DNA from 2 places in the Vibrio sp. JC009 genome. Region 1 is predicted to be linked to the other one. Evidence: riboswitches for the same ligand, from Rfam matches in the RefSeq annotation. Region 1 holds a riboswitch; the other holds the start of a gene.
The links. A riboswitch is a leader RNA that binds a small molecule or an ion and turns the genes downstream of it on or off. The one in region 1 is predicted to bind cobalamin.
Positions count from the first base shown of each region.

Region 2: it holds a riboswitch for cobalamin, as region 1 does, so the genes downstream of both, cbiM (cobalt transporter CbiM) here and L3Q72_RS17425 (cobalt-precorrin-5B (C(1))-methyltransferase) in region 1, are expected to answer to the same signal.

Region 1 covers NZ_CP092107.1:553,673-558,881, forward strand. Annotated here, with positions in the region: gene cbiE (precorrin-6y C5,15-methyltransferase (decarboxylating) subunit CbiE) at 1-504, opposite strand, end outside; gene L3Q72_RS17420 (precorrin-8X methylmutase) at 511-1,164, opposite strand; gene L3Q72_RS17425 (cobalt-precorrin-5B (C(1))-methyltransferase) at 1,398-2,489, opposite strand; cobalamin riboswitch at 2,728-2,881, opposite strand; gene L3Q72_RS17430 (Cof-type HAD-IIB family hydrolase) at 3,219-4,022, shown strand; gene L3Q72_RS17435 (diguanylate cyclase) at 4,280-5,209, opposite strand, start outside.
Region 2 covers NZ_CP092106.1:1,161,813-1,167,021, forward strand. Annotated here, with positions in the region: gene L3Q72_RS05420 (hypothetical protein) at 1-520, shown strand, start outside; gene L3Q72_RS05425 (hypothetical protein) at 520-1,086, shown strand; gene L3Q72_RS05430 (O-acetyl-ADP-ribose deacetylase) at 1,209-1,727, shown strand; cobalamin riboswitch at 2,311-2,448, shown strand; gene cbiM (cobalt transporter CbiM) at 2,539-3,135, shown strand; gene L3Q72_RS05440 (carboxypeptidase-like regulatory domain-containing protein) at 3,150-3,491, shown strand; gene L3Q72_RS05445 (energy-coupling factor transporter transmembrane component T) at 3,553-4,323, shown strand; gene L3Q72_RS05450 (ABC transporter ATP-binding protein) at 4,344-5,009, shown strand; gene L3Q72_RS05455 (sirohydrochlorin cobaltochelatase) at 5,026-5,209, shown strand, end outside.

The sequences.
Region 1 (5,209 bases):
CCAGCCGGTTTCACTGAACTGCTTCATATGTGCAGCGACAATCTGTGGCGTGTTTTTGCTGTCGGTAAGAATGGCAAACAAATTACCCTGCTGCATCTTAGCCACCAAACCCGCCAGCTTACGGCCATGGCAGGAAATAAAGCGACTCTCCGACCATGGGATACCCAGCCTTGAAAAGGCCAGTTGCGCAGAGCTATGAGTGGGAATAAAGCTAAGCTCGTCCACCGGCATTTTCTTTAACAGAGTACTGCCAATACCAAAGAACAGAGGATCGCCCGACGCCAGCACAACCACACCGCCCTCTTCGCTTTCGTCAATCACTTCACTCAGCCAGTCAGAAAAGCCCTGACTCATATCCAGAAACAGGCCTTCAAACTGAGGAAACCATTCAAGATGGCGCGGATGCCCTGCCACTACGCGCGCAGCCGCAACAGCGTTCACTGCCTTGCTGGTCAGGCTAACGCAACCATCTTCAGGAACACCAACAACCGTTATACTCGTCATCGTTATTTACACCGTCTGGTACATAAGTGCGTGAATAGTCGAAACCACAATCGGACTGCCGCCTTTACGCCCTGCACTGGCGATATATGGCACCTTTGACTGCTGCATCAATTCGTCTTTTGACTCTTCTGCCTTAACAAAGCCCACAGGAATGCCGACAATCAGCGCCGGTTTTATTTCACCGGCTTCAACCATACGCAGTACTTCATACAGAGCGGTAGGCGCATTACCCACACCAATAATCGCGCCATCCAGCAGACCTGAATCACGCGCTTTACGCATCGCCCAGATTGCGCGGGTTTCACCCTTCTCTTTGGCTATGGCTATCACTTCTTCATCGCTGATAAAGCAATGCACGCTGTTGTTGTTCACCGCCAGTCGCTGCGCACTCAGGCCGCTGGTGATCATGGTGACATCACTGACAATCGGGCAACCTGACTTAATCGCCTCGATACCGGCTTCCACCGCACCTTCACTAAAGTGAAATAGTTTGGCAAACTCAAAATCACCCGTGGTATGGATTGCTCTTCTTACCACAGGCCACTGTTTTTCATCGAAGTTATGACCGCCATGAAACTGGTGGATTTCCTGATCGATAATCGAAAACGAGTCATTTTCAATTACCTGCCCCTGACGGGTCATCTGCTTCATTTTTTCCATTGTTTTTCCACCTGAATACTGTTTTAGGTTTCGTCTTAGCCGAATCCCTTAATTCTCGTCACTTCAAAGCCGTCTACTTTCGTCATCCCGGAAATTGCGAAGCTTTTATCCGGGATCTACTGTCTGTGCGCTGTAGAGCTACAAATAACCTTATACCTTACAACGCGCCTTAATCAGATTCCCGTTTTCACGGGAATGACGACGACTGTTGAAATGACTATATATGGAAGGAATTAGCTGCGAGCCAACTCCTTCCCATCAAAATCAATCAAAATCACATCAATTTCCAGCGCATCCGCGGTATAGCGATTGGCATGTGCCTGAGTTTCCCTGCATAAACGGTTAAGAAAACTCTGTTCATTATTGTCACGTACCAAATTCAGCACATGCCGTCCGGTATTTGCACAAGTTATCTCACCGCACAAAGACGCAGACAAGCCTTCCTCTTTCGCAAGCTCACTCAGGCGCTGAAAGTCAATTGCATGGCCGGAAACATGAGTCATCATTCGCCCTGAAACCAGCTTGCCCATTTTGCCAATCATGGTCACCAGCGTAACACGCGTTACACTGTAGCGTTTCGAAGCCCGCAAACCGACACCAATAAAATCACCTGCCTGGATAAAGGCCATATCCGGCAGGTCAGGAAGCAAAGCCATAGCCGCCTTTTCTGAGCGTCCGCCTGTGGTTAATACAAGGTGCTCAGAGCCATTGGCCCTGGCAATCTGAACCGACTGCCTTACCGATGCCGCATAAGCAGAGGTCGAAAACGGCTTAACCGTACCCCGGGTTCCCAGAATCGAGATGCCACCGATAAGCCCGAGTCTTTCACTAATGGTCTCTTTCGCCGCTTTTTCACCGCCGGGAACTGAAATGGTCAGTTCCAGCCCTGTTTGTTCATCTGCTTTCTGCCATTCCAGCTTTGCCATTTCTAAAATATTGGCTCTCGGCACCGGGTTAATGGCTGGTTCTCCCACAGGTAGTTCCAGTCCCGGCAAAGTCACTGTGGCTACGCCTTTTCCGCCTTTAAGGAAAATACCCGGCTCGCTTATACGTCTGGCGCTGCACTGAATCTCTAAACCATGTGTGCAATCCGGATCATCACCGGCATCTTTAATGATGCCTGCAGTCACCTCTTCTGCTCCCTCAAGACGGCAGAGTTCAAAGGTGACAAAGTCCCGGTTTGGCAGCTGTATTTCGATATGTGAAAAAGGAGTCTGCTGAATAAGCATTCTCACCGCAGCCCTTGCAGCTGCCGCAGCACATGCACCTGTCGTATAACCGTGGCGCAATTCTTCATTGTGCTTTGAACGCTTTAACTTACCCACTTAATTTCCAATCCATATAACTCATTTTTGTCGTCGCTTCGCGCTCACGAAACACGCCACTTATATCACTCCAAAGCCAACCACCGCCGTCATCCCGGGAATGACGACGGAGCAGGAATTCAAGTTCGTCTTCATCATCACGAAAATGACGTAAGACGGTAAAGACTGGTTTTAAGTTACGAGAACAATTTGGCGGGAATCATAGAAAAGCAATGCTGAGTGATCCCGCCCAGTCTTTATAAAATATGTTCTATTTAGCAGGTTCTGGCTTACGAATCCGGCCTCAATTTGCCGGTAATTTATTCGCTTACAGTTGCGGGTACAGCCCAGGATTTTCACCTGATTCACTAAGATAGCAGACGCTATCTGGTACTAAATAAGTTGAGGAAGTCTCTCATATGGCATTACTAATAATTTTGACGCTTATCAATTTTAGACAATAGATAAATATCGCCCTTTGAAAAATAGGCAAATCGATAAATAAGTCCTTTAATTTACAAAAGCAACATATTGATAAAGCGTGACTTTTTAAAATCAACAGCTAACAAGCGCAAAAATACCGATACATTTACACCACTTCATTATAGTGACATAGATCACGGATACAATCTGCCTGAAATGCAACGAAATCACACATGATATAAGCGTAAAAGCCTATATTTTGTGACTTCAAACACATATACTCCTTCACCGAATCAGAACTTGTCAGGCATTTTAAGGTAGTTATCAGTGAGCTCAGACAACATTAAATTTATCGCAGCGGATATGGACGGTACGCTTTTAGATGAAAAGGGAAAACTGGATCCTGCATTTTTCGGGCTATATGAACAGCTTGAAGAAAACAACATCATCTTCGCTGCCGCCTCTGGCCGTCAGTACTACAGCCTGTTAAAGACCTTTGAACCAATCAAAGACCGAATGATGTTTATTGCTGAAAACGGCACCATGGTAATGCATAAAGGCCAGGAGCTTTATAGCTGCACTATGGGGCAGGAAAACATCAACAACATTATCAATCATGCCCGTTCCATTGAAGGAGCGCATATCGTTCTGTGCGGAAAGCAGTCAGCTTATATCGAAACTCAGGCAGCGGATGCATTGGAAGAGTTCAGTAAATACTATGAACGCTGCCATTATGTAGAAGATCTTCTGACTGTAGAAGATGAATTTATCAAAGTCGCCATCTGCCATTTTGATGGTACCGAAGAGAAGGTCTATCCAGGCATCAACCAGATGTTTGGCCATGATCATAAAGTCGTCATCAGTGCCCGTGTCTGGCTGGATATTATGAATTCCGAGGCTTCAAAGGGAGCGGCCATCGAAAACCTGCAGGAAAGGCTGAATTTCGGTTATAACGAAACCATGAGTTTTGGTGATTACTTCAATGATGTGGAAATGCTTCAGTCCAGCTATCACTCCTACGCCGTAGAAAACGCGCATGAAGGCGTGAAAAAATACGCCCGTTTTTCTGCTCCGGGTAACAACGAGGGCGGCGTGTTACAGGTTATTCGTGCTCATCTGAATAACGCATAATTTATAGCCGTTTCAGGACTTATAGCATCAGATTCAATCTTGAATAGTTATGCAAAAATCTCGTTCCCACGGTCCTCCGTGGGAATGCATATCAGACTCAAAGTTACCAGCTGAGTATAAACTTTCACGGAACTTATTTTCTGCTCTTTTAGTGTTTTACGTAGATGTTTTCAGCCGCGGCATGCATTCCCACGCAGGAGCATAGGAACGAGGGCGTGGTGAATGATTTGACGTTTTTATTGCATAAAGAAAGTATGCTATTTATAGAGAGCATACCGGTTCTTACCAGCCTGTTTCGCCATATACATGGCTTCATCCGCTCGCTGAATAAGCTCTTCAGCACTGGCTCCATCTTTTGGATACAGAGATACCCCGATGCTCACCGAAGTCTGTACTCTTGCCTCTCCTAGCTGCATCGGCATCATTGCTGACTTTAAAAGCCGTTTGACGATACTTTCATAATCTTCAGCTTCATTTATGTTCGCCAGGATGGCAACAAACTCATCTCCCCCGACACGGGCAAGGGTATCGCCTTCGCGTATGCAATGACTCATAAGGCCTGCAATTCTTGACAGCACCTTATCACCCGCATCATGCCCATAAGTGTCATTAATGGCCTTAAAACCATCCAAATCAAGGTAAACCACAGCAAACATCTGCCGGGTTCTTTCATACTGTTTGATAGACAACTTCAATCTGTCGGTTAGCAGCAAGCGATTCGGTAGCTGGGTGATAAAGTCGTAATGAGCGATCTTTTCCAGTTGCTGCTGGTGTTCCTTCATCGGTGTGATATTTGAGAAAATAGCAACATAGTTCTGAATCTCGCCTCTGTTATTCGTTACTGCACTAATGGTGAGCAACTCAGCGTATAAGTCGCCATATTTGCTTTTATTCCAGATTTCTCCTGACCAGTAATGCTCTGTAAGCAGGGAGCCCCACAGATTCTCATAAAACTGTTTATCGTGCTTACCGGATTTTAATATACCCGGATTCTGGCCTATTGCCTCTTCACGCGTATAGCCGGTGATTAGTGAAAATGTCTCATTCACATCCAGTATGTTTGCGTTCGCATCGGTGATGACGATACCTTCACGGGCATGAGTAAACACACTCGCCGCAAGTTTTAGTTCCTGAGATTTTGCATACCACTCATCCGTTGTTAACTTATCGATTTCCCGGGAGATTAT
Region 2 (5,209 bases), on a different replicon from region 1:
TTCAGAAGCATTGGATGCGACTCGTCACAACCTCAAGCGCAGACAGATTGACGGTCAGTTTGCCCGTGACAACGGAGCCTTTATGGGCTTAATGCAGCAGCCAAGGCCGAAGGTTCTGCGTATCAGCAGCTCTGAAGCTTATCTGAACAATGTGGTGAGTGATATTGAAGCCAGAGTGTCCGATCAGAATCTGTTTAAACAGAACCAGAATGTGGAGCTGGTTAGCTCCAAAGATGATTCCACCGAGCGCAGACTGGAGCGCGCAGAGCAGATTTATAATCTGGTCAGGCAGATGCAAATGACAGAGTATCAGGATCTGACGCTGGCCTTGCAGCGCCGGTTAAAAGAACATCTTCCGGGGTATCATTTTGTTGATCTGTTAGAAGGGCTCAACTTTGTGCTGCGCAGCAATGAGATGCTAGACGGGCATGCAGTAAAAGTGACCAACTTCCAGCGCCGCCTGGTACAGGATGAAACCGTTTATCTTTATCGTAGAATTCGAACTGAGAGAGTGAAGTAATGAATACGGCTTTTTCACAAATCAATATGGCAAAAAGCCAGCAGATATACGCCACCTTTGTGAACGGTAAGGTGATAACAAAGCAGGTGTACGATATCTACCAGCAGGCTTTTACAGACAGCCCCCTCTACACAGAGCTGTACACAAATCTTGATCACTTTACCCAGCTCTACCTGCACATTGGCTACAACCTTAACTTTAATGTTGAAGGTGAGTTTTTCTATATTAGCCGCAGTGAAGCCGAGGAAGATGCGGATACCAACGCAACTAAGATCCAGGCGATGTTATTGATCATTGCGCGCTACTGGGTAGACAAAGGTTTTGACCTTGACGATCTGGCAACGCCTGTCATTGGCCTGGGCCGAACTGCTCTTGAAGAAATTGCAGAGCAAACTATTTACAATGATATCCGTCAGGCTATTGGAATAGAAAACTGGGATAAGGCAATAGCCTATCTTGCTGACAGGAACTTCTTATATCTATGCGGTGATAAGCATTATGTTCTGAGCTCCGCAGGTATGCACTTTTTGAATTTGCATGTGGAGAAGTATTCCGAAGAGCTTTGATGTATTCAACTAGTATTTGATTGCTGGTAGTTTCATTGGTTTTCGCCGCGGTTATATGTCGGAACAAACCTCCGTTCATGACTAAACTAAATATATCAGTTGCATTCCGACCGGAGGAAGCCATGACCAATATCCGAATTCTTCAGGGGGACATTACCCGCGCAAGTGTCAGCGCGATTGTGAATGCTGCAAACTCCAGAATGCTGGGGGGAGGCGGTGTTGATGGTGCCATTCACCGGGCGGCGGGACCTAAGCTGCTTGAGGCCTGCTATCAGGTTCCGGAAGTGAATGGGGTGCGTTGTCCGGCTGGAGAGGCTCGGATCACTCCGGCGGGTGATCTGAATGCCGATTATGTGATTCATACTGTCGGGCCGATATATCATTCCGATCCGTCTCCGGCAGAAACTCTGGCTTCGGCTTACCGCTCTTCACTGTATCTGGCTCTGGAAAATGGGTGTGATTCTGTTGCATTTCCGGCTATTTCCTGTGGGGTGTATGGTTATCCGCTGCATGAGGCGGCTCAGATTTCTCTGGATGTTTGCAGGGAGTCTAAGTTTAAGGATATCGATATTTATTTTTATCTTTTTGATCATGAGATTAATCAGGTTTGGCAGAAAGCCTACGGTTATTCGGATGAGTAGATAGAAGAAGTCGCCACAACTACTCGTTTCATTTTTAGCTAAACAGTTCGTCATTCCCATGAAAATGGGAATCTGCTCAAGGCGTGTTGTAGAGTAAAAGGTTATTGCGGACTCTACAGCACCCAGCTTCGCTTTTTTTATGCTATTTTCCAGTGAGATCCACCTGCCTAGCCACTTCTATTAAGCGTATCTTGCTTGCTCTAGTCTCTATTGTAGTGTGGAAATCTGTATCCCATTCAACTGACTAAATCTGCGCCTTTCCCATCTGGTATGTCAGTCGGTAATTCAGTATCTTGGTTAATAGATAATCATGATGATTACCAGGCGGAGCCAAGGGAGGGCGTATGTATACCATTCAAATGATGATTTGGGTATTGCTGCAGATGTGGGCGATCCTGTTCCTAAAGGAATTGCTGTTTGCGCCAATATCGACTGAAGAAGAGTGATCAGCCATCCATTTATTGGCAATAAATATCTATAGAACGGCGAGTATTTATCAGCTCAATCAGATTTATCAATACGCAAATCTGCCGTTACTTCAAAATTGATCGCAATCAATTGTGACCAGAAATCGGTGTGCGATACTCCACAGACTTTATCTAGTGAGCCTTTGGGCTGAAAGTGAATCAGGTGAGAGTCCTGGACTGTACCCGCAACTGTAAATAGCATCGCCACTAACGAATGCCATAAGTCAGAACCTGCTAGATGTGAATTCATATTGCTTACGATCTGGGCGGGAGCACTCAGAAGTGGTTTCTGATAATTTCTCAAACTCTTCCCAGCGCAGTTCAGATATTTTGTCGGGGAAGATATGCATATTGTAGATGGCGTACTAAGTATGCCGGTTCTGGCTGCCGGAGCCGCAATCACTATTGGCGGATCATATCTCGGTCTGCGCCAGCTCACTGACAGCAAGATCCCACAGGCAGCAGTACTTGCAGCATGTTTCTTTGTGGCTTCTCTGGTTCATATTCCCATCGGGCCTTCCAGTGTTCACCTTATATTTAACGGATTGATCGGTCTTCTGTTGGGCTGGAGTGCTTTTCCCGTAGTTTTGATTGGTCTTGTTCTTCAGGCTGTATTCTTTGGCTTTGGTGGAATCCTGGTGCTTGGCGTCAACACCATGAATATTGCCGTTCCGGCGGTTTTAGTTGGTGTGCTTCTCAGACCTTATATGGATAAATGGTCACCTTCAGTGGTTGGCTTTCTGGCTGGCTTTGGCTCGGTATTTCTTACCAGCCTGATGGTTGCACTGGTGCTTGTACTGTCCGGTGATGTATTTATGAATAGTGCTTCTCTGGTTATTATCGCCCACTTGCCGCTGGCTGCACTGGAAGGTGTGATTTTCGCGTTTACATTAAAATTGCTTAAGAAAAGTCGCCCGGAACTAATGAGTGTCCGGGGTTAAGAGAGTTGTAGAAAATGACTAAGTTATTATCAAAATTTGCCGGTTTAATGCTTCTTATTTTATGTACTCTAAGTGTGAGTTTATCGGCTTATGCTCACAAGATCCGTATGTCTGTGTATCCGGAAGAAAGTTATATCGAAGGTGAGGTTTATTTTGTTGGCGGTGCTAATCCAGCCGGGGCTGGCGTTAAAGTTCAGCTATTGAAAGACGGTAAAGTTGTCGGTACGGCAGTTGCTGATGAAGAAGGCTTCTTTACCATAGATCCTGTAGTGCCGGATTCCTATTCAGTTCGTGGCGATGGTGGTCAGGGCCACGTTGCTTACTATGAACTATGCACGATATTCTTGGCGGGATAGGCTATATCCTTGGCCTGTTCGGGCTTCTGGTTCTGGTCAGAAACAGAAAAACGGCACAGGCATGATAGAAGGGGTTTTATCAGGCAACGTAAAAGCGGGCAGTGCTGAGTATGGACTAGCACATACCCGGATCCTGCTGGCGATATTTATGATCGTCGCTATTGTGCTGTCTGCTAATCCGCTCTCTTTTGCTGGTTACTTTATTCTTGCCTGTCTGCTCTGGCTGAAAAGTCCTATGGGCTTTGCCACTGGCCTGAAGCGCCTGCTTATTATCGATAGCGTTGTACTGCTTACCATTTTGCCTCTGCCTTTCAATTACGTCGGCGATCAGGTGATTCACTGGGGGCCTCTGGTACTTTCAGAGCCGGGAGTGGTTAAGGCGCAGGAGATCTTTTTCAAAGCTTCGCTTTCCGCCATGCTAATGATGACGCAGTGCAGCGGTATTTCCGGACTGGAACTGACTAAAGCGCTTTGTGTGCTCAGAGTGCCGACTAAGTTTATTCTGCTGCTGCAGTTTAGTATCCGCTATATCAGTGTGATGCAGCAGGAGATAGCAAGCATCCGCTCTGGAATGAAAGCACGCGGTCTGGGATGCGGCCCAAGGTTACATGTCTGGCGCAGCTACGGCTATATGTTTGGTATGCTGTTGGTAAGAGCGCTGGCACGGGCAGACCGTATCTGGCTTGCCATGAAGTGTCGTGGATACAGTGGTCATTTTCCCGTATCAAAAGGAGAACAGAGCCAGTTATTTGATCGCTCAGCAATGTTATTTCTGTTCCTGACGCTGGTGGTTTTCTCGATGGATATTTTGGCTGTCTGGCCCGTTAGATAGTGATTTTTGGAAAAGATTAAGTGAATAAACTGATAGAGCTGAAAGGTATCTCCTACCAGCGTTCAAACGGACAACAGTGTGCCGACGCATTAGACTTTTCCCTGAGCAAAGGGGACAGGGTCGCCATTACCGGCAGTAACGGCAGCGGAAAGAGTACGCTTTTACAGATAATTCTCGGACTGCTTCAGGATGTGAAAGGTGAAGTGATTCTGTTCGGGAATAGCTGCAAGTCGGATAAAGAGTTTGCAAAGTTCCGCACCCGGTTAGGTCTGGTGTTTCAGGACCCGGATGATCAGCTGTTTTCTCCTACGGTGATAGAAGATGTCTGCTTTGGCCCCATCAATCAGGGGTACAACCAGAAAGAAGCGGAAGAGATGTCGATGAAAACCCTCAAAGATCTGGGTATTGAGCATCTGGCTCACAGCGTAAGTTACCGCCTTTCCGGCGGTCAGAAAAGACTTGCTGCACTGGCGAGTGTGCTGGTAATGAAGCCGGAAGTGCTGTTGCTTGATGAGCCCACCAACGGCCTTGATGACAAAAACTACCAGCTGTTTATCGACATAGTAAACCGGGTAAATTTGCCTATTATTCTTGTCAGCCATGACGAGAAACTTCGCAAAACGCTGACTGATACGGAATATCGTCTGCACGAAGGAAAACTGATTTTAGAACAACAACCGGCCTAAAGCTGAGAGAGAAAAAATGAAAAGATTAAGACATTACACTCAGGGAACCGCGATAGTACTGAGTTGCTTTGGCTCAGTGGTTGAACAGAAACGTTACAACGAACTGCAGCGCAAAGTGGAAGAGCGCTATCCGAACTGCGAAGTGAGAATCGCTGTGAGTTCGCGCATGGTAACCAAAAAGCTGGCAGCAAGCGGTGAAG